2 linked regions of the Blastopirellula marina genome follow. The protein of the gene in region 2 binds, or shares a complex with, the protein of the main gene of each other region. Links are inferred from orthologs where the notes say so. Each region holds a gene or a part of one and is shown on either strand. Other genes may lie near its edges.

The links.
Region 1: the proteins of carA (region 2) and carB are in contact, whole or in part, in a solved structure (PDB 1KEE), measured with the Escherichia coli proteins. The link is inferred for Blastopirellula marina from one-to-one orthologs.

Annotation. Positions count from the first base shown.
Region 1 is NZ_PUIA01000037.1:396,074-411,276, forward strand. The notes cover bases 7,365-11,219. They hold carB (carbamoyl-phosphate synthase large subunit), read right to left. Parts: upstream 10,841-11,219; coding sequence 7,565-10,840; downstream 7,365-7,564. Outside these bases: C5Y96_RS13530 (Tex-like N-terminal domain-containing protein), read left to right, coding at 1-1,798; C5Y96_RS13535 (hypothetical protein), read left to right, coding at 1,969-2,451; C5Y96_RS13540 (hypothetical protein), read left to right, coding at 2,543-3,292; C5Y96_RS13545 (hypothetical protein), read right to left, coding at 3,303-3,683; C5Y96_RS13550 (hypothetical protein), read right to left, coding at 3,777-4,055; C5Y96_RS13555 (chemotaxis protein CheD), read left to right, coding at 4,423-4,911; C5Y96_RS13560 (DUF1559 domain-containing protein), read left to right, coding at 5,123-6,196; C5Y96_RS13565 (hypothetical protein), read left to right, coding at 6,199-6,555; C5Y96_RS13570 (class I SAM-dependent methyltransferase), read right to left, coding at 6,552-7,331; argH (argininosuccinate lyase), read left to right, coding at 11,382-12,770; C5Y96_RS13585 (HEAT repeat domain-containing protein), read left to right, coding at 12,848-15,052; C5Y96_RS13590 (sigma-54-dependent transcriptional regulator), read left to right, coding at 15,159-15,203. UniProt on the Escherichia coli protein: Large subunit of the glutamine-dependent carbamoyl phosphate synthetase (CPSase).
Region 2 is NZ_PUIA01000051.1:56,033-70,179, reverse strand. What follows is about bases 4,064-6,862. They hold carA (glutamine-hydrolyzing carbamoyl-phosphate synthase small subunit), read right to left. Parts: upstream 6,141-6,862; coding sequence 4,986-6,140; downstream 4,064-4,985. Other genes in these bases: C5Y96_RS16435 (hypothetical protein), read right to left, coding at 6,458-6,814; C5Y96_RS16445 (CPBP family intramembrane glutamic endopeptidase), read left to right, coding at 4,306-4,989. In the rest of the region: C5Y96_RS16455 (PcfJ domain-containing protein), read left to right, coding at 292-1,206; ppdK (pyruvate, phosphate dikinase), read right to left, coding at 1,286-3,958; C5Y96_RS16430 (aminotransferase class I/II-fold pyridoxal phosphate-dependent enzyme), read right to left, coding at 6,890-8,140; C5Y96_RS16425 (OsmC family protein), read left to right, coding at 8,342-8,806; C5Y96_RS16420 (hypothetical protein), read right to left, coding at 8,803-9,999; C5Y96_RS16415 (peptidylprolyl isomerase), read right to left, coding at 10,200-12,134; frr (ribosome recycling factor), read right to left, coding at 12,385-12,945; C5Y96_RS16405 (PH domain-containing protein), read right to left, coding at 13,068-13,565; pyrH (UMP kinase), read right to left, coding at 13,656-14,147. UniProt on the Escherichia coli protein: Small subunit of the glutamine-dependent carbamoyl phosphate synthetase (CPSase).

The sequences.
Region 1 (15,203 bases), on a different replicon or contig from region 2:
CAGCGGATGCAAGTTGGTTGCCATCGACCCGTTCGGTAACGTGATGGGCACGGGCGTGATTCACCTGATCGGCCCCCAGGATCGCGTCGAAAAGAGCCGCAGCCGAATTGTCGAAATGATCAAGCAGTTCGACGCGCAGATTGTTGCGATCGGTAACGGCACCGCTTGTCGCGAAACCGAACAGATCGTTGCCAGTGCCATTGCCGACGAACTGAAAGATCGCGACCTCTGCTACCTGATCGTCAACGAGGCCGGGGCGAGTGTTTACTCGACGAGTGAACTGGGGCGTGAAGAGTTCCCGAAATTCGATGCGACCATCCGCGGCACGATCAGTATTGGTCGCCGTCTGCTGGATCCACTCTCGGAACTGGTGAAGATCAATCCTTCGAACATTGGAGTCGGGCTGTACCAGCACGATGTCAAAGCCAAGCATCTGCGCGACTCGCTGGACGACGTCGTGGAGTCGTGCGTGAACTACGTTGGCGTCGACGTGAATACGGCCAGTCCGGCCCTGTTGAGCTATGTTTCGGGCCTCAATCAGCTGACTGCCCGTCGAATCTATGAGCACCGCCAGGCGAAAGGGCCGTTCCGTTCCCGTGAAGAGATTCGCGAAGTCGCCGGAATCGGGGAAGCGACATTCGTGCAGGCCGCTGGCTTCTTGAAGGTCGTTCCGGCCGAGAATCCACTGGATGCTACCTGGATTCACCCGGAAAGCTACGAGGTAGCCACGAAGCTTCTGGATAAGCTTGGTTGCTCGTTGACTGAAGTTTTGGCGACGGTTCCATCCCCTCCGCCGATAGTCGAAAAGCCGAAGTCGTTCCAGTTGGAAGAAGAGAAGCCGGTGATCGAGCCTGCCGCCGAAGCTGAGGTCGTCGAAGCCGTCGCATCGGTAACGGCCACGACGGAAGCTGAAGGTGAAGCGTCCGTCGAGCCTGCTTCCGCAGAGACCACGCAAACCACGGAAGAGAGTTCGCCGGTTGCGGTGGAGTCCAACGGCGAGGCAGCCGAGGTTTCGGAAACGTCTAGCGAAGAAGTATCTGAAGTGCCTGCCCCGCAGCCAGCACCGGCTGAGATTGCTGCTTCGGACGAGAACCACAAGCAACTGCTCGCCAAGATCGGTTCTGCCGACATCGATAAGCTGGCCGAAGAATTGAGCATTGGTGTCCACTTGGCTCGCGACATCATGGGGGCTCTGTCACGCCCCGGTCGTGACCCTCGTGCGGACTTCCCTCCTCCCCTTTTCCGCCGTGGCGTGCTCAAGTTGGAAGACTTGGAGCCTGGCATGGAAATGATGGGAACTGTGCTGAATGTGGTCGACTTTGGTGCATTCGTCGATATTGGTCTCCACGACAGCGGCATGGTTCATATCAGCCGCTTGGCCGATCGCTACGTCGCCGACCCACACGAAGTCGTTAGCGTCGGGGACGTCATTCGCGTATGGGTCATCGAAATCGATCGCGAACGCCGCCGCGTCTCGCTTACCGCGATTGATCCTTCCATCGAAGTCGAAAAGAAGGAAAAGCCGCAAGGACGCCCAAGTCGCCCCCCCCGTGCCGAACGCCCTCAGCGGGCCAAGGGCAAAGGTGGTGGTCACAAGCCTCAGGCCGGCGGCGGTGGACATGGCAAGGGGAAGCAGGGTGGCAAGCCGCGACACAACGAGCGTCGCGCCGTCAAGCCAAAGCCATCCAAGCCGATTACCGATGCAATGAAGGAAGGCAAGGAACCGCTACGTTCCTTTGGCGATCTCCAGCAGTTTTTCGATATGCAGCGGGAAGATAAGAAGAAGCCAAAGAAGTAGGTTTCGAGCTTTGACGCCTGGCATCCGATGAAACGCCCAGGCATTCCGGTCCCCAAACCCCGAGAATGCCACAGGGCCCCCTGTTCATAACGGTGGTTTTTCCTTTCGCGATCAGGCGTAATAATGGATTGACCGCACTTGCAAGTTCTGCCTAGGGGAAAGACTGACGTATGTCCGACTTTGAAGATCGATTGAAGCGCGCTATCGAGCGCGGTGAGAAACGGAGCGAATCGAAACGACGCGCGGAGGAAGAGGCCGCGATGTCCGATGAGGAATGCCGTGAGCTGCACAGTCGATTGCGTCTCAAGATCTCGGATTACATCGAAAAGTGTTTGCAAAAACTGCCCAACCACTTCCCCGGCTTCCAGTATGAAACGCTCTTTGGTGATCAAGGATGGGGCGGGGCTTGTGTTCGCGACGATCTCGACCTATCCGGACCCAAGCGACGGAATCTCTACAGCCGGATCGAACTGGCGGTCAAGCCGTACTCTTCGGTGCGCGTGCTGGAACTCGTCGGTAAAGGGATGATCCGCAACAAGGAACTGTTCCACCGAACGCACTTTGAAAAGTTGAGCGAGGTTGAAGAGGCAGACTTTCGCGATCTGATCGATTTGTGGGTTGTCGAATACGCCGAGCAGTATTCTGCAACCTAAGAGGGAACAGCGATCCTCTCTGTTTTGCGATCGGATCCCCATTGGGCTAATCTTAAGCAAGCCTTGTCCTGGTTTCTTAAGGAGTCTGTCGATGCAGTGGCTAATGATCTTTGCGGTGGTCTTGGGAGCGGAAACCAGCGACCAAAAGTCCCAGAAGCCTGACCCTGTCAGTGCCTACCACCAACAGAGCATCCGAGGCTGGGACGTCTTCGTGCATAAGACCTTGTTGCGTGACGAGAAAGAAACCGGGGACGCCGCCTTGGAGTTGATCGACTACCAACTCTACGAGATTCAGCGACGCCTGCCTGAGCACGCGGTCGCCGCGCTACAGAAGATTCCGATTTGGCTCGAAAGTGACAATACGGAGGCCAATCCGTGCGCCTGCTACCATGTATCGGCGGACTGGCTGGGCGAAAATGGTTTTCTGCGTGAAAAAGCCAAGGCAGTTGAAGTATCGAGCGCAAAGACATTCCTGCAATGGACGAAGGAGCAGCCATTCATGCTGCTGCACGAACTCTCACACGGCTATCACGATCGAATATTGGGCTACGACGAACCACGCATCATCGAGGCATTCCAACAGGCCAAGAAATCTGGTGGATACAACGAGGTACGTCATATCGATGGTTCGAAGAAGAAGCACTACGCCATGGAGGATGAAAAAGAGTACTTTGCCGAGTTGACGGAAGCTTACTTCGGAACCAACGACTTCTATCCATTTGTTAAAGCCGAACTGCAAACGCACGATCCTGAAGGCTATCGATTGATCGAGACGCTCTGGAACGAAAAGCCAGACACTACAGCGACTGACGATAAGAAGACCGAGGACGCGAAGGAGTAGGCGTCTACGATCACTCAGGCGTCCCTGGCTTTCTCCGGTTGAGGTACCAGCGAACGATGCGCTGTCCTGCTTGTATCAAGAGGGCTCTGAAAACAACCAGAATGCAGCCAAGCACACCGCCGGTCAGCAGCAGTCCCATTTGTCGATGAAAGAGGACCAGCATCAAGGCCCACACGGCCAGCGCGATCGACCACCACCAGGGAAAGTTCTTGACGTACAGTGCTGCTAAAAGAGTCGCTGCGCCCAACATGGTGCCGACCATGACCGGGAAAAGAAATGAGCCCAGCGCCGAAGCCTGATCGATGGCCACTCCCAGAATTGGAATGACCAGCATGAGCACCAACAGCGTCACCCAGCCCCACGCGGCCCAGGAGACCTTTTTATCGGCCATTCGCTCCCCCCGCGCAGAAAATGAGAATGGTAAGATCTCCTCGAGTAACGTAATCACGGGAGGTCTATTCTGAGGCGGTATGGGCCTATTCGATTAGCCAAACTTCATCGTACGTGCTTCACGTACGGCACGTGCAGCGTTGTCTGCGAAGTTGTCGATCTGATTGAGCCCGCGCAATAGCATGGCGTGTCCGTCAATGACGACCTCGTCGATATCGGCATCATCTAGCGTTCGCGCCAACTGCGAAATGCGGCCTGCTTGCTCGCGCAGACGTTCGACCACGTTGCTCATGCGATCGCTATCGTATGGCTCTTTGCGTGGGACTCGTTTGTTGGCGTCCGCTGCCGCCGACTTCGCCTTCTTTTTGGCCATGATTCTTCTTTATGAATGCGTAAAAGGGTGAACAAGCGGAGGTTATCAGAGGCTCAGCAAGTTGTGAAGTATTTAGTACCAATTAATCAAAGCAAAGTCAACTTTCGGTAGAGAAATAGCGTGATATCGCGGAATTTCGAACACGACATTTTGTCGCCTGATATGCGAAACCTGTGGCGAGTGAATAAGCGTTATAGGTGTTTTGATGGGCATAATCGCTTCTTTTGGCGGTTCAGGCTGTGCGAACGTGAAGGGAAACGACGAGAAAACTTCATCTACGGATTCTCGCCGGTCACCGTAAGCTAGATTTATTCGCACCCCAAAACCGTGTGAGGCACCTTGCCAAATCGACAGGGACAATAGCGAAATGGCTACCGTAAATCTCAGCAAAACTTCGATCCGCGTGCCGATGGCCGGGATTGTTGCCTCGTCAGCACCTAATGTGCTGGAAACGTTGCTGGGAAGCTGCGTCGGTATCGCACTTTGGTGTCAGGAGACACGGCATGGAGCCCTGGCTCATGCAATGCTTAGTGAAAGCCTGGGGTGCACGAAGCAGCCTGGTCGCTTTGTTGATACGGCCATTCCTGAGATGCTCGATCAGTTGGCCAAAAGCGGAGCTCGACGTCGAGCCATCGTCGCGAAAGTCTGCGGTGGCTCGAATATGTTCAAAGCTTCGAGTTCCACCCATGAAGTAGGCCGCAAGAACATCGACAAGGCCTGCGAATTACTCAGGCTCCAGAAGATTCCCATATTGGCTCAGCACGTTGGCGGTACAAGTGGCCGAGTCATCTATTTCGATCTCGAAAGTGGCGAGATACAGGTCAAAGTAGGCCTCGAGTTTGTCGCCAAGATCTAGTCGGATCTGTCCTTGCTCCAGACAGATACTCTGCCAAATCGCAACGGCTCTTGCTTTATCACTCAGGTTTTAGGCTGGCCAAAAATTTCTGTTTGACTGTTGACAATCGCCTATTGCTGCGGCTAATGTTTGAGTAATCAAAATTAATAGCGTGTGTGAATAAAAATAAACATTTTTGTTCTGCGTAATCGTCAGGCGAGGACTTGCTGCTATGAATTCGTTTCGTCGTGGATTTACCCTGGTGGAGTTGTTGGTGGTGATTGCCATCATCGGCGTATTGATCGCCTTGCTGTTGCCAGCGGTGCAGCAAGCCCGTGAAGCAGCACGGCGGATGCAATGTACCAACAACCTCAAACAGATTGGTTTGGCCGTTCACAACTATGCGTCGACACACCGTGTGTTTCCGTCGGGGTATGTCAGCTACGCGACGCGAGACGGCAATGGGCCGGCCTGGGCGGCGATCGATTCTGATACTTGGGACGCTGCCCCAGGCTGGGGCTGGGCTGCTCTAATCCTCCCTTTCATGGAACAGCGAACGATTACCGATTCGCTGAATATGGGGCGTTCCATTTGGGATTCAGCGAATCGACCCTTTATCGATACGAAGTTGGAGGCCTACCTTTGCCCCTCATCGAGCGGAGACCATGATCCATTCACCCTACGCGATAGTTCTGGAAACGCCCTTTCACGTTATGGCAGTTCGATCGTCGTTGGCCGATCGCACTACATTGCTAGTCACGGGCAAGAGTCGTGCTGGGGAGATTGTGGATCGTCAGCAAGTGGCCCCGTGTTCACAAATATCTATACCGGAGCCACCAAGACGGTACAGATACATGGGGACGCTTCAAAAGTGGCTGATGGACCTTTCTACCGTAACTCGAAGGTTAGCTTCCGCGATGTGACCGACGGCACGACGAACACGCTCTTCATCAGCGAACATTCCTCGAAGCTGAGCGACAAGACCTGGGTCGGTGTGATTCCCGGTGCCTATACGCACCCGAGGTATTCGACCCCAGAGAATGGTCCCGACGCTGCGGCAACACTCGTCATGATGCATGTAGGGCCATCAGGCGGCGAGCTCGACATCACCGGCGATCCCATCATTCACCCGATGAACTTCCCGACGCTTCACGTGGGGCAGATGTACTCCGAACATCCCAGCGGCGGCAATGTCTTGTTCGGCGATGGTTCTGTCAGTTTGCAGCCGGAGACGATCGACCTGATTCTGGCAGCCGAGTTGGCGAGCATGAACGAAGGGGAAGTGATCAAGTCGAGGGGGTTCTGAACGTGGAAATATCTAAAGGAGCTTTGGCAGGGATCGCCGTTGGCGTTGTTCTAGTCGTCGCGGTACTTGGCTATTGGCTTACACGCCCGACCTTCGGTGAGATCAGTCCAACAGGTTACGACTATGCGATGGCACTGGGCTCGGCATGCAGCAGAAGGGATAGCACGAAGATCGCGAAGATTACCCAGATGATCGACCAGTCGACGCAAGATGGTCAGTTGGAATCCCAGGAAGCAGCCTGGTTAAAAGGGATCGCCCAAAAGGCCCAAGAAGGACATTGGGAAATGGCCTACGCTTCGGTAAGGACGTTAATGCAGGAGCAGACGCAAAAATCGAATCCTCTGCCCGAGCTCGATTAGTGGTTCGGCTTTATCGCTCGTGTCGCCATAAAAGTATCGACATAACGCGAGATCAAGTCGCTTTCATCGAATCGATCTTCAAACAGATCGGCCAGCAAGAATCCAGCTTTCAGTTGTCCGCCGAGCTGATCCTCTAGCGTGTGCCCAAAAGCTAGTGGTTGCGTTTGCACTACTTTTTCCAGCTCTTCCGACGTGAGGTGCGTCAGGTCTGAGTAAGGAATCTTGTGGCGGACAACCAGTTCTCCACGCTCACTCTCGGCAGCTTCATCAAAGATAAATCGCACCGGGTTGCAGATGCCAGCTAGAAGCGTCCCGCCTGTTCGAAGCACCCGAAATGCTTCGCGCCATACGGGCAGAATGTTTTCGGCAAAACAGTTTGAACATGGGTGAAAGATAAGATCGAACGACCCATCCGCAAGCCTGCTGAGATCAGCCATGTCTCCTTGCTCGGTCTTCAGCGTTAGCCCGTCACGCTCGACCACAAATCGGTCCTGCTCCAGCTGCTTCGGCGAGTTGTCAAACACGGTGACGTCCGCACCCGCCGCGGCTAAGATCGGCCCTTGCTGCCCACCGCCTGAAGCAAGACATAAAATCTTCACGCCCGTGAGATCATCAGGAAACCAACTTCGCGGAACCGGCTTGGTCGGCGTGAGAACCAGAGACCACTCCCCTCCCCTGGCCCGGTTGATCTCTTCGCTGGTAACCGGAATTGTCCAACGGTCCTTTTCATCGACCTGGCGATTCCATGCTTCGCGATTGTGATTAAGTATGTCCATCGATGGGGGCCTTGGGGTGAGTGCTATCAAAAGCTGTTGGTGGCGATAATGATCTTTGCTTATGGTTCCAAGACACCAAGTTGCAATAAAAAGTTCTCTTGGCATCCTGAGTACTTGCCATTCATCTGTCAGGCACAAGTATCTGGTTTTTGCAGGTGCTCAAGAAACAAAAAACGCCAGGGAACAGTTTGGCTTCCCTGGCGTTTTGAATTGGTTAACCACAGAAAACGTTCTTACGTCGTTTGGTGAATATTCACCTGCTTGAAGCGGTCCTGTAAGGATTCGACTTCCATCTCTTCCTTCCGTAGGGCTTCCATGGCTTTGGTTGCGGCTTCGGCGGCTTGGATGGTGGTGATGCATGGGATGCCATGTTGGACGGCGGCGGCGCGGATGCGGCCTTCGTCGGTTCGGGCACCCTTGCCGTTGGGCGTATTCATGACCAGTGAAACGGCTCCGTCGATCATCAGGTCCAGCAGGTTGGGGTGACCTTCGGCCAGCTTCTTGATTCGCTGGGCAGGCACGCCTGCTTCTTCCAGTCGGCGGGCCGTGCCGTCGGTGGCCAGAAGCTCGTAACCCATGTCACGCAGACGGGCGGAGATGTCCGCGATCTGATCTTTGTGGCGTTCCGAGACGCTTACGAAGATCTTGCCGTCTTGCGGTTGTGGAAGAACCACGCCGGCAGCCAATTGGCACTTGGCGAAGGCCAGGCTGAACCGTTCGCTGATCCCCATTACTTCGCCGGTTGATCGCATTTCCGGGCCGAGCACGATGTCGACGCCTGCGAACTTGCGGAACGGGAAGACCGATTCCTTGATCGAAACGTGAGCCGGAATCGGTTCGCCGGTGATCCCCAGTTCTGGCAGCGTGCAGCCGGTCATCACCTTAGCGGCAATCTTGGCCACTGGCATGCCGGTGGCCTTGGCCACAAATGGTACCGTGCGGCTGGCACGTGGATTCACTTCCAGCACGTAAACGTTGGTGACACCATCTTCCTGCTTCACGGCGAACTGCACGTTCATCAAACCGACCACCTTCAGGTACTTCGCCATGGCGATGGTCGCTTCGCGGATTTCCTGAACGATCGGGCCTGGCAGGCTGTAAGGAGGAATCACACAGGCCGAGTCACCACTGTGCACGCCAGCTTCTTCGATGTGTTCCATCACGCCAGAGACGATCACGTTCTCGCCGTCGCTGATGCAGTCGACATCGACTTCGGTAGCATCTTCCAGGAACTTGTCGATCAGCACCGGTTGCCCCTGGGCGACCAGGAACGCTTCGGCCACGAACCTCTCGAACTGTTTGTCGTCGTAGCAGATTTCCATCGCACGGCCGCCTAGCACGAAGCTCGGACGAACCAGGGCCGGATAGCCAACCTTGGCTGCTTCGGCTCGGGCTTCGCTCATGTTGCGGGCGATCGCATTGGGTGGCTGCTTCAGGTTCAAGCGGTTGAGCAACTGCTGGAACTGTTCGCGGTCTTCAGCAGCATCGATCGTGTCGACGCTCGTCCCGATGATCGGTACGCCTGCGTTGGCCAGGCCGCGGGCCAGGTTCAGTGGCGTCTGGCCGCCGAACTGGACGATTACGCCGTCCGGTTGAACGACGTCGCAGATGTTCAGCACGTCTTCGGTTGTCAGAGGTTCGAAGAACAGCAGGTCAGATGTGTCGTAGTCGGTACTGACCGTCTCGGGGTTGCTGTTGACCATCACCGATTCGATGCCCAGCTCCTTGAGCGCGAACGAAGCGTGGCAGCAGCAGTAGTCGAACTCGATCCCTTGCCCGATTCGGTTGGGGCCGCCACCCAAAATCATGATCCGTCGCTGATCCGGATTCTTGGCGGGGACTTCGTTTTCGATTTCGTAGGTCGAGTAGTAGTACGGCGTGTACGCCTCGAATTCAGCAGCACACGTATCGACCGACTTGTAGATCGCCGTGATGCCACGCTTCTTGCGTTCGCTACGGACTTCCATCTCGCTGCTCTTGAGCAGGGTCGCCAGTTGGCGATCGGAGAAGCCCCAGCGTTTGGCTTGCAGCAGTTTCTCATTCGAGATTTCACTGATCGAGCCAATCTCGGCGAGTTCGTTTTCGTACTCGACAAGCTGCATCAGTTGATCGCCAAACCATGGGTCGATGCCGGTGATTTCGTTCAACTGGGCGACTGTCATGCCTGACTTCAGCGCGTAGCGGATGTACCAGGGACGATCGGCGTTGGGCTTCGAGAGCTTCGCGCGGATTTCGTCATCGGTGGGCTGCTCGTCGGTGCCCCATAAGTCTTTGCCGTCGCAGCCGAAGCCGAAGCGGCCCACTTCCAGGCCACGCAGGGCCTTCTGGAACGATTCCTTGAACGTACGGCCGATGGCCATCGTTTCGCCGACGCTTTTCATCTGGGTAGTCAGCGTGCTGTCGGCTTCCGGGAACTTCTCGAAGGCGAAACGAGGAATTTTGGTCACGACATAGTCGATCGATGGCTCGAAACAGGCCAGCGTCTCGCGCGTGATGTCGTTGGGCAGTTCGTGCAGGCGATAGCCGACGGCCAGCTTGGCGGCGATTTTCGCGATGGGGAAGCCGGTCGCCTTCGAGGCCAACGCCGAGCTGCGGCTCACGCGTGGGTTCATCTCGATGACGATCATGCGGTCCGAGGTCGGATCGCAGGCAAACTGAATGTTCGAGCCACCCGTTTCGACACCGATCTCGCGAATCACAGCCAGCGAGGCGTCACGCATGCGCTGGTATTCTTTGTCGGTCAGCGTTTGGGCTGGGGCAACGGTGATGCTGTCGCCGGTATGCACGCCCATCGGGTCGAAGTTTTCGATGGAGCAGATGATCACGACGTTGTCGTCGCGATCACGCATCACTTCCATCTCATATTCTTTCCAGCCGATGATAGATTCCTCGATCAGCACTTCCGTGACCGGCGATTGATCGAGACCGTTACGAACCAACTGGTCGAATTCTTCTCGGTTGTAGGCGATGCTGGAGCCGGAACCCCCCATGGTGAAGCTGGGGCGAACGACCGCCGGCAAGCCAACTTGTTCGAGCACTGCCCGGGCTTCGGCTACCGTGTGGACCGTCGCCCCTTTGCAGACTTCCAGGCCAATCTTATCCATGGCCTGCTTGAATTGTTCGCGTTCTTCGGCCTTGGCGATAACGTCGGCCCGAGCACCGATCATTTCCACGCCGTACTTTTCCAGGATCCCGTGCTTGTCGAGATCCATGGCCAGGTTCAGCCCCGTTTGTCCACCCAGCGTGGGGAGCAAAGCACATGGGCGTTCTTTGGCGATGATCTTTTCCAGAATGTCGACGGTCAGCGGCTCGATATAAGTCGAATCGGCCGTGTCCGGGTCGGTCATGATGGTGGCCGGGTTGGAGTTCACCAACACCACCTCGTAACCTTCTTCACGTAACGCTTTGCAGGCCTGAGTGCCGGAATAGTCGAACTCACAGGCCTGGCCGATCACAATAGGACCGGAACCAATGATCAAGATCTTTTTGATATCGTCGCGTCGCGGCACTGGGGGCTCTCGTACTGGGCTGAAGTGAGGGCGGTGACAGGCGCGCAGTAGCCCCTGTCTTCATGAACTTGAAGTGCAAAATCCCACCAATTTAACCGCACGATCGACGCGATAACAAGGGGCGCGAATGGGGCATTACAAAATGAATTTCCGAACCATTCGTCATCGCTTCCACTAAGTCATGGTTACTGATAGCCCCGTAGCCGAACCAACTGATTACATAATGGGGATTTAGGCCAATTTGGTGAACGGTCTCTGCTGCTTCCCAGCAATTTAGGAAAGTGGTGCGTGATGCATGGGCATTGGTGTGGCTAAATAGATTGCGGTAAATAGCAGGATGCTCAAGAAGCATCCGAATTCCCCGCGATTGCGCGCATCATTCCGGCTGTATCGATCCATGGATGCGATTTCGTTTCTGGCGATGCTTAATAACTGCGCAGCCCCTGGTCTGGCGCGTTGACAGTCGTTACCGATCCACTTAGCATTTAAGTGGTTTACGTTTCTCCCTACACGCCAACTCTTGCATATTTCTGAGGCAACCTTGTCCCGGAACAGCCCCTCTCAAAGTGGAGTGTTTCACTCCGCGGTCGACGCTCGGGTCGAAAAATTCACCGAAAGCATTAGCTTCGACCACCGATTGTACGCCCAGGACATTCGTGGTTCGATCGCCCATGCCGAGATGCTGGCCGATGTGGGTGTGCTGACTAGTGATGAGGCAGCCCAAATCACCACGGCGCTTGCACTTATCAAGGGGGAGATCGACAACGGCGACTTCCAGTTTGACGAGAAACTGGAAGACGTTCATATGAACATCGAAAGCGCACTGGTCGAGCGTCTGGGGGATGTGGGCCGGAAATTACATACCGGGCGAAGCCGAAATGATCAGGTTTCGACCGACGCGCGGCTTTGGATCCGCGATTCCATCGACGAAACCGATCGACTGCTGAAGCAGTTGCAAATCGCGTTCGTTGGACGCTGCGATGCCGACATCGACGTCATTATGCCGGCCTACACCCATATGCAGCGGGCACAGCCGGTGCTGGCCCCACACTATTGGTTGGCTTACACCGAGAAGTTCCAGCGTGATCGAGAGCGTCTGGCCGATTGTCGCCGCCGCGTGAACGTATGCAGCCTGGGGACAGCTGCTTTGGCAGGGACCACCATACCCATCGATCGCGAAAATGTAGCGAAGCGGTTGGGATTCGAGGCCGTAGCCGCCAACAGCATCGACGTTTCCAGCGATCGAGACTTCCTGGTCGAGTACGCGTTCGTCCTGACCATGATCGCCGAACACCTCAGTGTTTGGGCCGACGAATGGGTGCTTTGGTCGAGCGTGGAATTCAAATTCATCCAGGTTCCCCAGCAATTCTGCACCGGCAGTTCGATCATGCCGCAGAAGATTAATCCGGATGTTTGCGAACTGATACGCGGCAAAACGGCTCGTGTGATAGGGAACCTGCAATCGCTGCTGGTCCTCATTAAAGGGCTGCCGCTGGCCTACAACCGAGACTTGCAAGAGGACAAAGAGCGGCTGTTCGATTCGGTCGACACCGTTCACCGGTCGCTGGATTTGACCGCTTCGATTGTCGAGGGCGCGACCCTGAATATCGAGTCGATCAACTTGCGGCTGGAAGATGGCTTCCTAGATGCGACCACGCTGATGGAATATCTGATCGGCAAGGGAACTCCCCAGCGGACGGCCCATCATCAAATTGGCAGCCTGGTTGGTAAGGCCATGGAAAAGAGGTGTCGTCTGGCCGAATTGCCGCTCGAGGATTTTACGGCGGTTAACGATTCGTTGGATAAATCCGTTTATGACATCCTGGGAGTGGAGCGAGCGGTCTCTGCATTCCGAAGTTATGGCTCAACCTCGCCCGAGATGGTGAAAAAGCAAGTGGTTCGCTGGAAGGAGCAATTAGAATTGAGCTGACCCTCCAGGATTTTTTCCTTGCCAAGGAATGGGCATTTTCGTTCGAAATGCCATCCCACTAACCTTGCGAAAATCAGATGCAACGATTCCTTAAGATTGCTTTTACGATCGCTCTCCTTGTTAGCCTGGTCATCGCGAATGATGCCCTGGCTCAGCAACCGGAACAGCCCGCGCCGGTCGCACCTGTGGATACGGCCGCGATTCAAGCACTCAAAGAATCGAATCCAACTACGGCCGAGCAGCTAATTAATGCGGCAATTGTTTCCGCCGATCTTGGTCGCGGCGATTTGGGTAAAGCTTATTTGGCGAAGCTGATCGAAAACGATCCTGCCGTCGACGAAGTCCTGGCCGCTCAGCAGAAGCTGGGTTCCGGTCGTATCTTCCGCTTGCAATCGATCGACGCTCTGCAGCCGGAAGGGGCCAGAGCAGCTACCCTGCTGCTGACGAAACTCGATGCGTATTACAAGGATCCAGCACGACTTAGCCAGCTTGTCGATCAATTGATTGATAAGGACGAAGTCGCTCGCAATCAAGCCGCCAAACAACTGAAGAACGCTGGTGCGGAAGCCGCTAATCCCCTGTTTGTCGCACTTGCCGACCCAAGCCGAGAGGCCGTCCGGCCTGCCGCCAAGCGAATGCTTGTGCAAATGGATCAGGCCATCCATGGTCCACTTCTGGCTGCCCTGGATAGTTCCGATCCATTGCTTGTGGCGGAATTGGTCGACGTTGCCAAGCAACTCGATTTAGACCGGGCCGCACAGTTCCTGGTAGGCCCCTATGTCCTGACCGATGACGATCAACTTCGCTCGGCCATTGGCGAATATCTGGACGCAACCGTCAAATCGCGACCAACCGCAGACGACGTCAAAGCTTACCTGGCCAAGCGGGTAAAGATGTATCTGGGGGAAGGTCCAATGTTCCCGGTCAATGAAGACGGCCTGGTCGAGCTGTGGACATGGGATGCGGCGAAGAAACAAGTCGTCATGACGCCTGTTCCGCCAGCGGATGCTGAAGTGGTCACCGCTGGGCAGTTGCTTCGGGATCTCTATGCTTTGGACGAAACCAATGCTGAAGTCCAGGTCCAGGCCGCATTAGCCGCCATGCAACGCATGGGTGTCTTGGGCGAGTCGGATGTTGAACTGAAGAAACTGGTCGACAAGCATGGAGTCGAACTTCTGCAATCGGCCCTGACCAAGGGCCTGGAAGATCGCAAATTCGCTCAGGGTGCGGTGGTTGCCTGCGAGCAAATCGGCGCGACCAAGAACGCGGATCTCTTGATTGCCGTCGAAGGAAAGCTCAGCCCATTGGCTTTGGCGCTTCAGTCGCCGGTCTATCGGGTCCGTCGGGCAGCGGCAAAGGGCATTTTGACTATCGACCCGAAGGCTCCCTACGCAGGCTCGGCCGAATTGCTGGATACGCTGGACTTCATGGCTTCGGCTCAAGGTAAGCGGAATATCTTGCTGGGCGAACTCCATCAACAGAACGCCCAACGCATGGCAGGCCTTTTGTCAGAGCTTCAGCTCGAGCCGCTAGTTACGCCAGGTGGCCGCGAGTTTTTCAAGCAAGCCCATTCCTCTCCGGACGTCGAAGCGATCTTCATCAGCAAACCGCTGGCATTGCCGGCCATGATGGAGACAGTTCAGATACTTCGAAAGGATCGCCGTACGGCTGAGGTACCGATCGGAATTATCGCGCCGATTGGTGAAGTGGTTCATTATCAACTGCGAACCAAGGACGATCCTCTCACGATTGTGATGATTCGCCCGAACGATGTCGAAGGGTTTATCTTTCAACTAAAGCAGTTGTACCTTGCCCAGGGGCGTCTATTGGTCCCGGCGGACGAGCGTGAAGCCGATGCGGAATTCGCGTTTGCCCAGATCAGCCGTATGCTCGATACCCCAGACGACTATGACTTCTACGACTTCCTGAAAGTGGAAGAGATTGCGGTTCGCCGATTGGCAGACCAAAACGTTGCCGCCGACGTGGCGAGCTTGCTTGGCAAGCTTGGTACGCCGATCGCTCAGACGGCTTTGATCGACTATGCGAGCGATCCTTTCTACCCAATTAACCTGCGTCAGGCATGTGCTGATGCATTGAAGTCCGCGATTGAACGCCGCGGTATACTCCTCACCAAAGATCAGATTGTGGCTCAGTACGACCGCTATAACGCCTCGGAGGAATTGGACCCCGAGACTCAGGCCGTGCTTGGCAAGATTCTGGACATCCTCGAGGCGCCGACCCAAGACGTTCGTTTCGACCAACCGGCCAAGATCGGCCCGTAGGTTAGCAATGGGACTGTATTCCGAAACGACTTCCAACTACACACAAGATTACGCACCCCTAGGGTACGAACCCCCTATCCCTGGCCTGATCGGATCCAGCAAGGCCATGGCGGATGTCTACCGCCTGACGCGCAAAGTTGCCCAAACGAAC
Region 2 (14,147 bases):
CGTAAGCAGCAAATGAAGCAATACGTAGACGAAATGCTCGTCTGCCATCAGCCGTGCACGCGACACCGTCGCGCGTACTGGAATTTGATTCGCGAGGTACGAGCTAAGTCTGAAATTTTGAGCGTTGGATTTGATTCGGCTATTCGAAAACCAGAACATCTTCACGTATATATCAGGGCGTTGAGCTATCTGGCGAAGTATCGCACCAAGTGGTTTCGTCAGCCTGAAACATGGCGGGCACCATTTTGTTTATCGGAGCCGACAAGTAATCGAGTTGCGTTTCGTGCGTTAATGAAGCACTTATTCGAACGCTACCCAGTGCCTAACTTCTTGGCGTTTGCCTGGATGCGACCGCAGGCCAAACGTTGGTATCACGAACTGTATGTGCACATGGCCGCCGGTAGTGGAGTGCGCCAGTTCAAGGAGAAGCCTGGCATTCCTTTGACGCCAGCGGCCGCGAAGTATTTTCTCAAGGCACCCGATCACCTGTCCCCTGTCGAGGCGATGCGATGGGCCCAAATTCGAGCGTTTGGCGGTTGCAAACCGTTGGCCCTGGAATTGGTTCGGAACACGATCCTGAAGGAATTGACTCGTGACGAAAGGTTTTGGGAAACGGTCATTCGTTTTCTGATTCGTGAGAAGCTGAGCTACCTACCTGAAGCGTCAATGCTGGTCGATTTTATCGACCAGCAGAAGTACCAGCCTGCCGAGAAGGTCTGGGGGCGCGGTGGTGGTCCGCTACCACTGCAGCCTGAGTTCACGATGAAAGGCCGAACGCTTCGTTCGCTCCAGCGGCACATGTACAACTGGCGGAAAGAACTATTGCTCAAGCAGCCATCGTTGGCCAAACGGAATTTCCATTGGGATGCGATCGAGGTCCAGCCGATGGTGCACCAGGATGGCAACATAAGGTGGCTCATTTTCGAGCTCTTGAACGATCGGGCCTTGATGCTGGAAGGAGCTGCCATGGATCACTGTGTCGGAGATTACGTCGAGCAGTGTGCCGAACGGAAATCGTCGATCTGGTCGCTACGTATCCATGCCAAGGGGTGTCCGAAACGCATGGTCACGATCGAAATCGATCCCGAAAGGAAAGCGATCGTACAGGCAAACGCCAAGAGTAACGAGGATCCGAGCCCTGCCGCGAAAGAGATACTGCAGCGCTGGGCGACTCGGGAAGGACTGGCAATGTGCCTGGAAGAATAGTTGTGGATGGATAACCATGAAAAACGCCGACCTGATTCCAGGTCGGCGTTTTGCTTTTTCAAATAAGCAACGCGAAGGTTTACTTCTTCTTGTTGCGAATAGCAGCCTGAGCGGCAGCCAGGCGAGCGATTGGCACGCGGAATGGCGAGCAGCTCACGTAGTCGAGACCGACGGTGTGGCAGAAGTTGATCGATGCCGGATCACCACCGTGTTCACCACAAATACCGCACTTCAGCCCCTTACGTCCCTTGCGACCCTTGGTGACGCCCATTTCGACCAGCTGACCAACACCAGTGGTGTCGAGCGACTGGAATGGGTCGGTCGGCAGGATTTCCAAGCGGGTGTAGTCAGGCAGGAAGGTGTTGACGTCATCACGGCTGTAACCGAAGGTCATCTGCGTGAGGTCGTTGGTACCGAAGCTGAAGAACTCGGCGTGTTCAGCGACTTCGTCAGCTGTCAGAGCCGCACGCGGAATTTCGATCATCGTACCGATCAGGATGTCGAGCTGACCGCTGTAGCCCTTGTCGGCCTTGGCCTTCTCGATGGTCTCTTCTGCCTTGGCACGTAGCAATTGGAGCTCGGCAGCGGTACCAACCAGCGGGATCATGATTTCCGGCATGCAGTTGATGCGGTTTTTCTTGCATTCGATTGCAGCTTCGACGATCGCGGTGACCTGCATTTCCAGAATTTCTGGATAGGTCACGCTCAAGCGGCAACCACGGTGACCAAGCATTGGGTTGGCTTCGTGCAGAGCAGCCACACGCGACTTGACCTTGGCTGGGGAAACGCCGAGCGTGTCGGCCATTTCCTTCTGGGCCTTAGGATCGTGCGGCAGGAATTCGTGCAGCGGTGGATCCAACAGACGGACGGTAACCGGCAGGTTCTTCATGGCGGTGAAGATGCCGACGAAGTCTTCGCGCTGGTATGGCAGCAACTTGGCCAGAGCGGCACGACGATCAGCTTCGGTTTCGGCGAGGATCATTTCACGCATGCTGGTGATACGATCTTCTTCGAAGAACATGTGCTCGGTACGGCACAGGCCAATACCTTCAGCACCGAAGTCGCGAGCACGCTGCGAGTCCTTCGGGGTATCGGCGTTGGTACGAACGCCCAGCGTGCGATGATTGTCGGCCCACTTCATGACCTTGGCGAAGTCACCGGAGAGCTTAGGTTCGCTCGTTTCGACGGTTCCGGCCATGACTTCACCGGTCGATCCATCGATCGAGATGATGTCGGAATGCTTGAAGGTTTTGCCGCCGACTTTAATCTTGCGACCCTTTTCATCGATTTCGATTTCACCAGCACCGGCGACGCAGCAGCGACCCCAACCACGAGCCACCACGGCAGCGTGACTGGTCATACCACCGGTCGAGGTGAGAATACCAACGGCCGAGTGCATGCCGTCGATGTCTTCTGGGCTGGTTTCCTTGCGGCAAAGGATGACCTTTTCGCCAGAGTGGGTACGATCGACAGCTTCTTCGGCGGTGAATGCCAACGCACCCACAGCAGCACCTGGCGAAGCAGGCAGACCGCGAGTCAGGATCGTGGCACCCTTCTTCGATTCTGCGGTGAAGCTTGGCAGCAACAGCTGAGTCAGGTCGTTAGCTGGAATACGGAGCAAAGCGGTCTCTTCGTCGATCAGACCTTCCTTGACCATGTCGCAGGCGATCTTCACGGCAGCTGCACCGGTACGCTTACCGTTACGAGTCTGCAGCATGAACAGCTCACCCTTTTCAATGGTGAACTCGATGTCCTGAACGTCCTTGTAGTGGGCTTCCAGCGTGTCTTTGATTTCGAGCAGCTGCTTGTAGACGGCCTTGTTCCACTTGCTCATTTCCGAAACCGGCTGTGGCGTACGAATACCAGCCACGACGTCTTCACCCTGAGCATCGATCAGGAACTCGCCGTAGAACTTATTTTCGCCGGTCGAAGGGTTACGGGTGAAAGCCACGCCGGTACCGCTGTCTTGACCCATGTTGCCGTAGGCCATCGACTGAACGTTAACGGCCGTACCCAGCAGACCGCGGATACCTTCCACTTCGCGGTAGCGAACGGCACGTGTGGTGTTCCACGACTTGAAGACCGCTTCGACAGCCAGTTCTAACTGCTTCAGAGGATCTTGAGGGAAGGATTCGCCGGTGTACTTCTGGTAGATCGCTTTGTACTCATTGCAAAGTTCGATCAGGCCTTCCGCAGGCACTTCATTGTCGAGGTTTGCTTTGTACTTCTTCTTGATCGAGCTGAAAGCTTCTTCGAAGTGCTCACGATCGACTTCCATCACCACGTCGCCGAACATGTCGATCAGACGGCGGTAAGCGTCGTAGGCGAAACGTTCGTTGTTGGTGGCATTAGCCAGGCCGACCACCGATTCATCGGTAAGACCGAGATTCAAAATGGTGTTCATCATGCCTGGCATCGAAACGGCAGCACCAGAGCGAACCGAAACGAGCAGCGGGTTCTTGTTGTCGCCGAACTTCTTGCCCAGTTCTTTTTCCAGCGTCGAAATCGCATCGTTGATTTCGTCCATCAAACCCTTGGGCAGCTTCTTGCCGTTCTTGTAGTAGTCGGCACAAACCTGCGTGGTGATGGTCATACCTGGAGGAACCGGCAGACCGATTGAGGTCATGTCGGCGAGGTTCAGACCTTTACCGCCCAGGATGCTCTTGCTGACCCCTTCTCCTTCGGTCTTGGTCTTGCCGAAGTAGTACACCATCTTCGAGGGCTTGGATTTCTTTGCCGTTTTCTTGGCCATGTTTGGAAACCTTTGAATGTCGCAAACGCTGGAGTGTTGTTCGGAAAGGGGTGTCCCTTCGTTGGCAACTAGCAGGGTCTTCCTGCCAGCAATACACAGAAGGGCCGCATTTCATGCGAATATAAGCAGAAAAGTTTACTTGAGAATGCAAGCAAGCGTCAACCAGCCCTCATCTTACGCCGTTTAGCATATCGGGATTTTCAGAATCCTGGCGAATTGGCCTCCCAAGCCGTTTGGCGCATCGAGGCAGAAACAAGACAATAGATTCCAAAGGGCAGGGCGTACGATCCTGCTAAGGTGGCTCACTCCGCAGTGCGTAAAAGACCTGAAAGCGACATTAAATCTCCGTGTTTGACGACGAAGACGACTACGACTACGAAGATCCTCTAGGCCCGGAAATGACCGCTCGGGAGCGAGCGGAAGGGTTTATTCGCACCGCGGTACTCTTCGAGTCGGCCCTGGCATTTGTCGCTGTGGGGCTCGGCTGGCTGGTGGATGTCGCCCCCTGGATCAGTGCCAGTTGGGATACTGGCCATGCTGCGGCCGTATTGGGGGCAATTGGGGTAGGGGCACTGGCGACGCTGCCATTGTTGGCTGCATTCATGGTATTGCAGTATTCCAACTTCCAGTCGCTAAATGAACTTCAAGAATACATGGATCGGCAGATCGTACCCCTGTTTCGCGAGGCGACCCTTTTCGAACTGGGGATGATCAGCCTGGCGGCTGGCCTGGGCGAAGAGGCACTCTTTCGAGGTGTAATTCAGACTTATTTGCATCAGCTGATGGGGCCCGATGCGGGGCCTGCTGTCCCGATTCTCTTAACCAGCCTGCTATTTGGCCTGGTGCATTACGTGACGAGGGAATACTTCATCATCAGTGCCATCATGGGGGCCTATCTTGGGCTCTGGTTCTACTACACGGGGGATATCATCGTCCCCATCGTCACTCATACGCTGTATGACTGGTTTGCGTTGGCATACATGAAGAAGTATGCACCTGAGCTGGATACTAAGGATTCCCCGACAAGCTAGGCTGTCGCAGCACCCTTCGATTCGTCCATCGCTTCGCGAAACCGGAGGAACAGGTATTCGCTATCATGCGGACCAGCGGATGCCTCGGGGTGATATTGCACGCTGAAAGCTGGCAATTCTTTGTGCTTAACTCCGGCGACGGTGTTGTCGTTCAGATTGCGATGGGTGATCTCCAGGCAATCGGGAAGAGAAGCTTCTTCGACAGCAAAGCCATGATTCTGCGAGGTAATCTCGACTTTATCTGTTTCCACGTCGAGAACCGGCTGGTTGGCTCCTCGATGGCCGAACTTCAGTTTGAATGTCTTAGCACCACACGCCAAGGACAGCAACTGATGCCCCAAGCAGATGCCGAAGATCGGCTTCTTACCCAAAAGCCCCTGGATCGTCTCGACTGGGCCAGTCAGTGGTTCCGGGTCGCCAGGGCCGTTGGAGAGGAATATGCCGTCAGGATTGTGGCTGAGGACTTCTTCGGCGGATACCGTTCCGGGAAGCACCGTGACCTTGCATCCCAGATCACGCAGATGACGTGGAATGTTCCATTTCATGCCGTAGTCCAAGGCCACTACGTGTAGGTCTTGTTCTTTTCGGCTGGTCAGTGCCCGATTGCGATCCCCCATCTTAATCCAGGGGCTGAGGTCTTCTTCCCACATCTTTTGCTGTTCGGGGAGGACTTCCTGGACAAGGTTACGACCGACTAGCCCGGCGCTGGCTTTTGCTTTCTCAACGAGCGAAGCGTCGTCCAAGTCGACGCTTGAGAGGACAGCTTTCATCGAGCCGTGGGATCGCAGGCGTCGAACAAGGGCACGTGTATCAATGCCAGCCATGCCGACGACGTTGTTTTTCTTCAGGAACTCGTCGAGTGATCCGTCCGAGCGGAAATTGCTGACGGTGCGGCTTACTTCGCGAACGATGAAGCCCGCCATGTGGATCTTCGCGCTTTCCATGTCCTCGACGTTGACGCCGTAGTTACCGATCTGTGGATAGGTCATGGTCAAGATCTGACCACGATAGCTTGGATCGGTCAGGATTTCCTGATAGCCGGTCATCGAAGTGTTGAAACAGGCTTCGCCAGCGACTTCGCCGATGGCTCCGAATGCGGTGCCAGTGAAAACGGTTCCATCTTCCAGAGCAAGTTTGGCGGGCTGCGACATGTCGTTTCGTTTTCTTATATCTGGGTTCGCGGGGGACGACCGTGGACATTTTCGAGAAGGAAACTAAGTCGCTCATTGACGCGACTAAAGTCTTCCCGAAGTGGGGCCCGATACCAAGGAGTACGGCTGTGGGTCTCCAAGCGAAAGTTTGGACAGCCTTTGGGAAAGCACTTGTTTCGGCGAGCAGGTGCTTTCCTTTTTTTACGTAGGTTTAGACCCTGGCTGTGGGCAAATTTCCGCTATTATAGGCCCATTAAATCTCGCGTACAGGGGCTAGAGTTGCTCTCTAGGGGAATCCGTACACTGCAGGCAGAGATTTATCTTGGAGACTGCAGCCAACGTTGGAAAAAGACCCGCTGCTGCTCGACTGAGGCGGGTTCAATCTCTGAACTCGTCGCAAAAGTTTCGACCAGATGCTCTTGTGCTGCTGGGCGACCAATCTCGTTGCGGTAAGCGACCATGCCTTGGCCCATGTCGCGGCACATATTGGATGGATACACATCTTCACAAGCACCATAGCAGCGTGGACGCCACCCAAGGAGTTCCAGTTGCTCGCGAATTTGACACAACGCGTCGAAGTAATTCCAGTCCGCGGCTTGAAATTGCCCTAGTTGGCATTCGAGTGCCAGAAGGCATCGCCGCGGATCGTCTTCGCCGGCACTCAATCGAAACATGCCCACACACACAGCTTGCGTCTTGTGGACAAGTTCGATTTCAAATTCCTGCGGTTCTGCCACACCTTAGAACACTTAAGCCGTAACCGATTCTGCTTCAGCCTCTTTAAGGCATCCCTTGATCTGGCGGACAGCCTGACGGAGCCGGTTCTCATTCTCGACCAGGCTCAAGCGTAGATAACCTTCGCCGCTTGGCCCGAAGCCGCTACCAGGGCTGACAGCTACGTCCCCCTTTTCCAGCAGCATCATGGCAAAGTCCATGGTGCTCATGCGTTTCTGCCATTCTTCGGGGATTTTTGCCCAAACAAACATGCCAGCACGGGGTGGTGTCACGTCCCAGCCAAGGCGAGTCAGACCATCGACCAGAGCGTCTCGGCGGCTTTGGTAGATCTGGCTTTGGGCTTCGACTGCAGCGTCCCCTTCACGCAGTGCGATGATCGAGGCAATTTGGATAGCCTGGAACATGCCGTAGTCGTAGTATCCTTTAATGGTTCCCAGGCCGCGGATCATCTCTTTATTGCCGGCACAGAAACCGACACGCCAGCCAGCCATGTTGTAGCCTTTGCTCATCGTCGTGAATTCCACGCCAACGTCGCTGGCACCTGGAGCCGAGAGGAAGCTAGGTGGCTTGTAACCATCGAACGCAACGTCTGCATAGGCGAAGTCGCTGATCACCATCAGGCCGTACTTTTTGGCGATCTTCACGACGTCGACAAAAAACTCAGGTTCCACGGTTACGGTTGAAGGATTGTGCGGATAGCAAATGATCAGAAGCTTAGGCTTCGGGTAGAGGTGTTCGCACGTGTAAGCGATATTCGAAAGGAACTTTTCGCTGTTGGCAACGTCCAGGGAAATCACATTCCCGGAAGCCAGTGCAACGGCATACGTGTGCACGGGAAAATAAGGTGCTGGAACAATCGCCGTATCGCCGGGGCCCATCATGGCCAGGCACATATGCGAAAAGCCTTCCTTGGAACCCAGGCAGACCATGACTTCGGATTCTGGATCCAGGCGAACCCCATATTTCTTGAGGTACTTGGCCGCAACTTCTCGTCGTAAGTTGCGGATGCCATTGGACTTGCTGTAGCCATGGTTGCGAACGTCCTTCACGGCTTCGCACATCTTTTCCATGACATAATCGGCAGGTGGGTCCGATGGATTACCCATCCCCATGTCGATCACGTCGTTCCCGGCGACTCGCTTGTCATACAGCAAGGCGTTAATTCGCCCAAACATGTATGGAGGCAGGCGGTAAACGCGCTGCGCAAATTGAACCTCAAATGGAGGGTCTTGTTGGTCATCGTGGGAGTGAGCGGAATCGGACATGGATGTCGTATTTCGGCAAAGTGGTGGAAAGTTAAATTTGCCGGAATTAGTAAGGGGAACCGGCATGCATATTCTAAAATCGTCAGGCGCGTAAGCCAAGGCGAGACGTACTCGACTCGGGCTGGCTTGCCCACTTTGGACAACGGAAAGTAAGAAGAGTTCACGGCTTGGCGTCAGAATCTAGGCTTGTAGGAGGAAGCGATGGAAAACTTCTCGGCGATGGTACATTGGGAACGTGGGGATCAGAACTTTCTCGACAAGAAATATCGTCGGTCTCATGAGTGGAGGTTCGACGGCGGAGCCGTTATCGGAGCGTCCTCGTCACCCCATTTTCTTCCCCCGCCCATGTCCGACCCGAGAGGCGTCGATCCGGAAGAGGCCCTTGTCGCAGCCATTTCCAGCTGCCATATGCTCTGGTTTTTGGCCATGGCGGCCAAGCATGGCTGGCTAGTCGATAGCTACGACGATCAGCCGAACGGCAAGATGGACAAAAACAGCGCGGGGAAAACGGCGGTCTCTCTGGTAACCCTTCGCCCTAAAGTCGTTTTTGGTGGGGAAAACTTACCAAATTCTGACGAAATCGATGCGATGCATCACCAAGCCCACGAACTGTGTTTTGTCGCTAATTCGGTGAGATCCGAGATCCGAATCGAACCAAGAGCCTAACTTCCTGCCGCAGTAGGTTCGACAAGTTCTACGCCGCGACGAGTGACCTTGTATGGTCTCGTTAGCCCGCTTTTGTCGCCGTGCCCTTGCCCATCGCCAGTGTTCACGCCGTTTTCAAAGCAGAATAGGATGCGTAGGTCTCCTTGTTCTCGCTCAAGTTCTGAGACTTTCACGCGAAACTTGCCATTCTGGTCGACCTTGCCAGCGAATGATTTTCGAAAGTAATCGCCGCCTCCATGGGGTGCTTCCTCGATAACCACGACACTGTGGGCCGGGATGTCCGTGTTCAGCTCTCCGGTAATTTCCAGGTATCGACCGTTGCGATTGAACTCGCCTTGGAGTGAGGTCAATTCAAACTTAGGCATTTGAGTTCGCTGGGCAATGCTACCTGAGAAAATTGGGTGCTTCCAAAGCATGGCCGCCGTCGCATCGCACATATAGACCTTATTTTCGCGAGCGTCGACTTTGTTGTGGTAAACCTTTGTCTGGGGGCCCATCAGGGTATTGCCGCGACGATCACGAGAGATCGGTCCTAAATGCGGCATCCCCAAGCCATGACCGAGTTCGTGGATGCAGGCCTTGAGGGTCAGGTCCTGATTCAATCCGCCAGCCAATGGGAACTTCGGGTCAAGCTCGCCAGGAATGTTCGTGTAGTTGCAAATCGCCCAGCCACCGTCGAATGAGTTACCACCTCCGCGATAGTCAGAAAACCGCTTGGGTGGATCTCCCAGGTAAACCCAGATCCACCAGATGTGGCGATCCCGGCTAAGGTTGTACTTTTTTACCGCCGCCTCGATGACAGAGGGATGGAAGCCTGGTTTGTCATACTTGCCGCTATCCATGGGGTGCTCGCCACGAATGAAGAGGAACTTGTAGTTCCCGCTGTCGTCGCGAGGGAAGGGGGTGGTCACTGCCGGAGGGTATCCGTTCTTGGTCATCTCCTTCACCAAGAAATCTTCGGTTATCGCCGCGATCTGAGCGAAGCGGCGCTGAACGCCTGGTGGCGGCTGGACATCAGAGGGAACGAACAGGACCATGTTCAGCAAAGGATAGCCCTGCGGTGAATTCTGTGCCCAGCAGTTCTGAACGGGAGTGGCCAGGAGCCAAACGAAAGCTACCAAGATGAGCAGCGCTGGCAAGTTGCATTGCGAAGCCCATTGAACTGGGCGTCTGGCGGTTGGAATCTCGTGCATGATGGAGTTACTGAGACGGACAAGCGTTAAGGGGTGGGTAACTGCATGCCCAGGATGGGGGCCTATCTTTTAACAATACGATATTTGGCCAGATAATTCATCCAGAATCCTTGCTACAAAGGGGCAACGAAAAAAGGACCGTACTTTTGTACGGTCCTTTTGGTTTGTTGACTCATCGTGCCGATCAGGCCAGATCGGTTTTACTTTCGCTGCTGCATCTGCTGGCGTACAGCCGAATCGTAGGCCTTGCCGGCCTGAGTGGTATTGGCCAGGAAGTTATCGATCTGGGCGTTGTCACGCAGTCGCTCGAATTCCTCGGCCATTGCCAATCGCAGTTTCTTTTCGTGCAGTTCTTTCACCAATTCATCGCGGACGTCTTCGACACTGTTAATCAGCGGCTTGGTAAGGCCAAGACTGTACAGAATGACGTACTGATTGCCGGTAGCGATGATGCCAGAGATCTCGCCTGGCTGCAGATTGAACGCTTCCTTTTCGATGGTTGGTTGCCCACCGTTCTGGCGAATCGGTGGAACCTGACCATCGTTGTTCTTCGAGACAGGTTCGATCGAGTACTGACGGGCCAGTTCGCCGAAGAACTGTTCGGTTGGGTTGCGGCGAGCCATTTCCCAGACTTCCTGAGCACGGCGTTGGCTATCCAGGACGACGGCCAGAACTTGGGCTCTTTCGCCGTAGTTGGCAGCAAAACCCTTGGTGATGTCTTCGTCGGTGATTTGGACTTTGTTGTCCACAAGCTTCTTCAAGGCGACCGTTGGCCAGACAGCGTCGCGAACGTATAGTTCGACCGAAACGCCTTGCTCTTGGGTGACCTGCTTCAACCAGGCTTCCATGTCAGGCTTGCCTTCCTTGGTGAGGAAGCCAAACGAGTCAGCAGCACGGACGATTTCTGCTTCGAGATCCGCTTCCGATACGGAAAGTTGACGACGGGTCAGTTCCTGCTGCAGGATCTTGCGATTGATCTCGCCGTCCAAGACTTCAACGCCATGACGGGTGATGCATTCTTCCTTCAGTTCCTGGATGCTAACCGGCTGGCCGTTGAGCGTAGCGGCAACGCCAGGCATTTGCGACGACTTGCTAGGATCGTTGAACACGTTCACGATCTGAGCGCTCGATTGCAACTGTTCGTAAATGTCGCCAGCGGCATCACGCATTTTGCTTTCGCGGACGATGTCGGCTAGACGCTGTTTAATAGCCGGCAAGCTGTTCGCAGGGATCGGATCGGCCGCGAGGTGCTCTTCGCACTTGAAGATCAGGTACTGACCTTGAACGAACAGCACCGGAGAGATATCGCCAGGCTGCATCGCGAAGACGGTGTTTTCGATTTCCTGGTTACCAATGTGCTTCCGAATTGGTGGGATCAAACCACGGGCAGCGGCACTGTTGACGTCTTGCGAGTGGTCTTTGGCCATGTCAGCGAATGAATCTGGGTTCGCGGCAGCCTTGGCTCTTAGTTCTTCGGCCAAGCCGCGTTCGCTGAGCGAAATCATGCGGACTTTGACTTTCGGACCGTAGTTCTTTTCGTATTCAATCTGGATTTCAGCGTCACTTACAGCGAGTTGACTCTCAGCCAACTTGCGAAGAGCCAGCGTTGGCCAGATGATTTCGCGGCGGTACTGACCCGGCGTAACATTGCGTTCTTCTTTGAGAAGACCCAACCAGCGATCGACCGACAGGCCAAACTTCTTGGCAATGTTGTTAATTTCGTTATCGATGTCCGCCTCGGTGATCTGAATGCCCTTTTGTTGGCAAGCCATCGAGATCAGGTGACGGTTGAGAAGGCTTTCCAGCACTTCTTCACCATGTCGGCGAAGTGCTTCGTCGGCCAGGGTGTCGCGTGAGATTGGTTCGCGATTGACAACCGCGACCGTTTGGATCTTTTGAGCGGTCCGCGTTGGTGCCGCCACTTCTTCAGCCGGAGCTGCCAACGGCCCAGAAGCCGTTTGACGCACTGGGGCTGCCTGTCGTTGTTGGACAGGGGCTTGAGCTTCCGCAGTTTGCGGGCCACCGGTGACTTGTCGCCAGGCGACGACTCCACCGATCAAAACAACAAATCCGACAGCTGCCAGAACCCAGGACTTACCCAGGGGAAGTCGGCGAGTAGCATCCTTGCCAGTCATTCCGCTTGCTCCAAAAATTTTCTGCAAGATTTTCTCAAGGAGAGGTGTTCGAATTACCGATACCATAAGGTTCGGGCAGCGGAATATAAGAAGAATGCCAGGACCGGGTCAAGATCGATTCGATTGGGGTAGTACTCGCAGAGATAAGGCCTCGGCTTCAAGTGCTAGCAAATAAAAGACGGTACGACACAGGCTGCCGTACCGTCTTGGTTTTCTCTGCTGAAAGCTGTGCACTGAATTTTCTTCAGGCTTAGTCTTCCATCACATCCTTCTCTTTGGTCTTGGCCATCTCGTTGACCTGGTCTTCGTACTTTTTGGTCAATTCCTGGACGCTGTCTTTGATGTCGTCGCGGATGTCTTCGCTGATCGTCTTATCCTTTTCCGCGGTATCGGCAGCCTTGTTGGCATCGCGGCGGATGTTGCGAATCGAAACTCGTGATTCTTCGGCAAGTTCCTTGATACGCGAAACGAGCTTCTTGCGAACTTCGGTCGACAGAGGCGGAACGTTCAAGCGGATCACGCGGCCATCGCTCTGTGGTGCCATTCCCAGATCGCTGGCGACAATCGCCTTTTCAATGTCTTTGATGGCACCAGCATCGTAAGGACGGATCAAAAGCTGGCTAGGCTCGGGAACGCTCACCGAAGCGATCTGCTTGATGGGTTGAAGCGATCCGTACACTTCGACTCGCAGCGAGTCGACCAGACCTGGGGTCGCACGACCGGTACGAACGCCGCTGAGGCCGTTCTTCAAGACGTCGATCGCTTTTTCCATACGCTGCGTAGCGTCTTCCGAAATTTGTTCCGCGTTCATCTTTGTTAACCTTTATCGCAGGAATGATCCTCGCTAACTGACGTTTGAGGCGTGCGCATGCCTCCGAGAATAACCTACACCACGGACCCGAGCGTGAAAAGATAACGACCCGTCAGGCAAGACTACTCTTCAAGCCGTAGATTTCCTTTTTCCGTTAGCACCAGATCAGGGCGAGCGGACTTGATGGCTTCCAGGAATCGATCTCGATCGACGGGTGAAATGAGTACGGCAGGATCGAAAAGCCCAAACCATTTCTGTCCGGGATGACGGTGGTAACGAATCATTAGCCCTTGTTGCGAGAGAGCAAGTCGCAGATGAGGGCCTCCCATCATGAGCCAAATGCTGGACGTTTTCTCGATACCGTAAATGTCCGCAAGAGGGATCGTCCACCAGATGGGGCCACACTGAACGTGCACGTACTGTTTGTCAATCGTGTAGTAGGTCCACATCCAGATCGATTGCAGCAGTGCGCCGGTCAGTAGCAGCAGAACCCCACTGATGTACGTGGGTGGGGGAAGGAAGAAACAGACGATGCCCTGGCCGCAGCATAGTATCGCCAGTCCAGCGATCAGCAAGGATATTCCCCAGTCGATTTTGGCTGGGAATCGCGAACGATCCACGGCACAAGCCCTCCCAAAACATCATCATGTAAAATACCTTCGATGACGTGTCATTCGTTCGAGGCGAGGCAATCTTGGAACGGCTTCGTTTTACAGATTCGGATCGATCAGCGTTCCGACCTGTTCTCCGCGGACCGCCTTCTGGATATTGCCGTCCACCTTGTAGTTGAACACAAGGATCGGCATGCCGTGCTCACGACACTGGCTAATCGCCGTGCCATCCATCACACGCAGGTTTTCTGCGACAACCTTGTCGAAGCCCAGCGTGCGGTAGAAGACGGCGTGTGGATTCTTTTCGGGGTCGTCACTGTAGACGCCATCGACCCGAGTGGCCTTCATCAGGATATCGGCTTCCAGTTCCAAGGCCCGTTGGGCGGCTGCCGTGTCGGTGGTGACAAACGGGCTGCCGGTGCCTGCGGCCAGAATAACGATCCGCCCCTTTTCCAGGTGACGGGATGCCTTACGGCGGATGTAAGGTTCGGCGACACCGTGCATATGAATGGCGGTCATCAATCGTGTGGACATGCCAAGGCTTTCCAACGCGTCTTGCAGGGCCAGGCCATTGATCACAGTAGCGAGCAT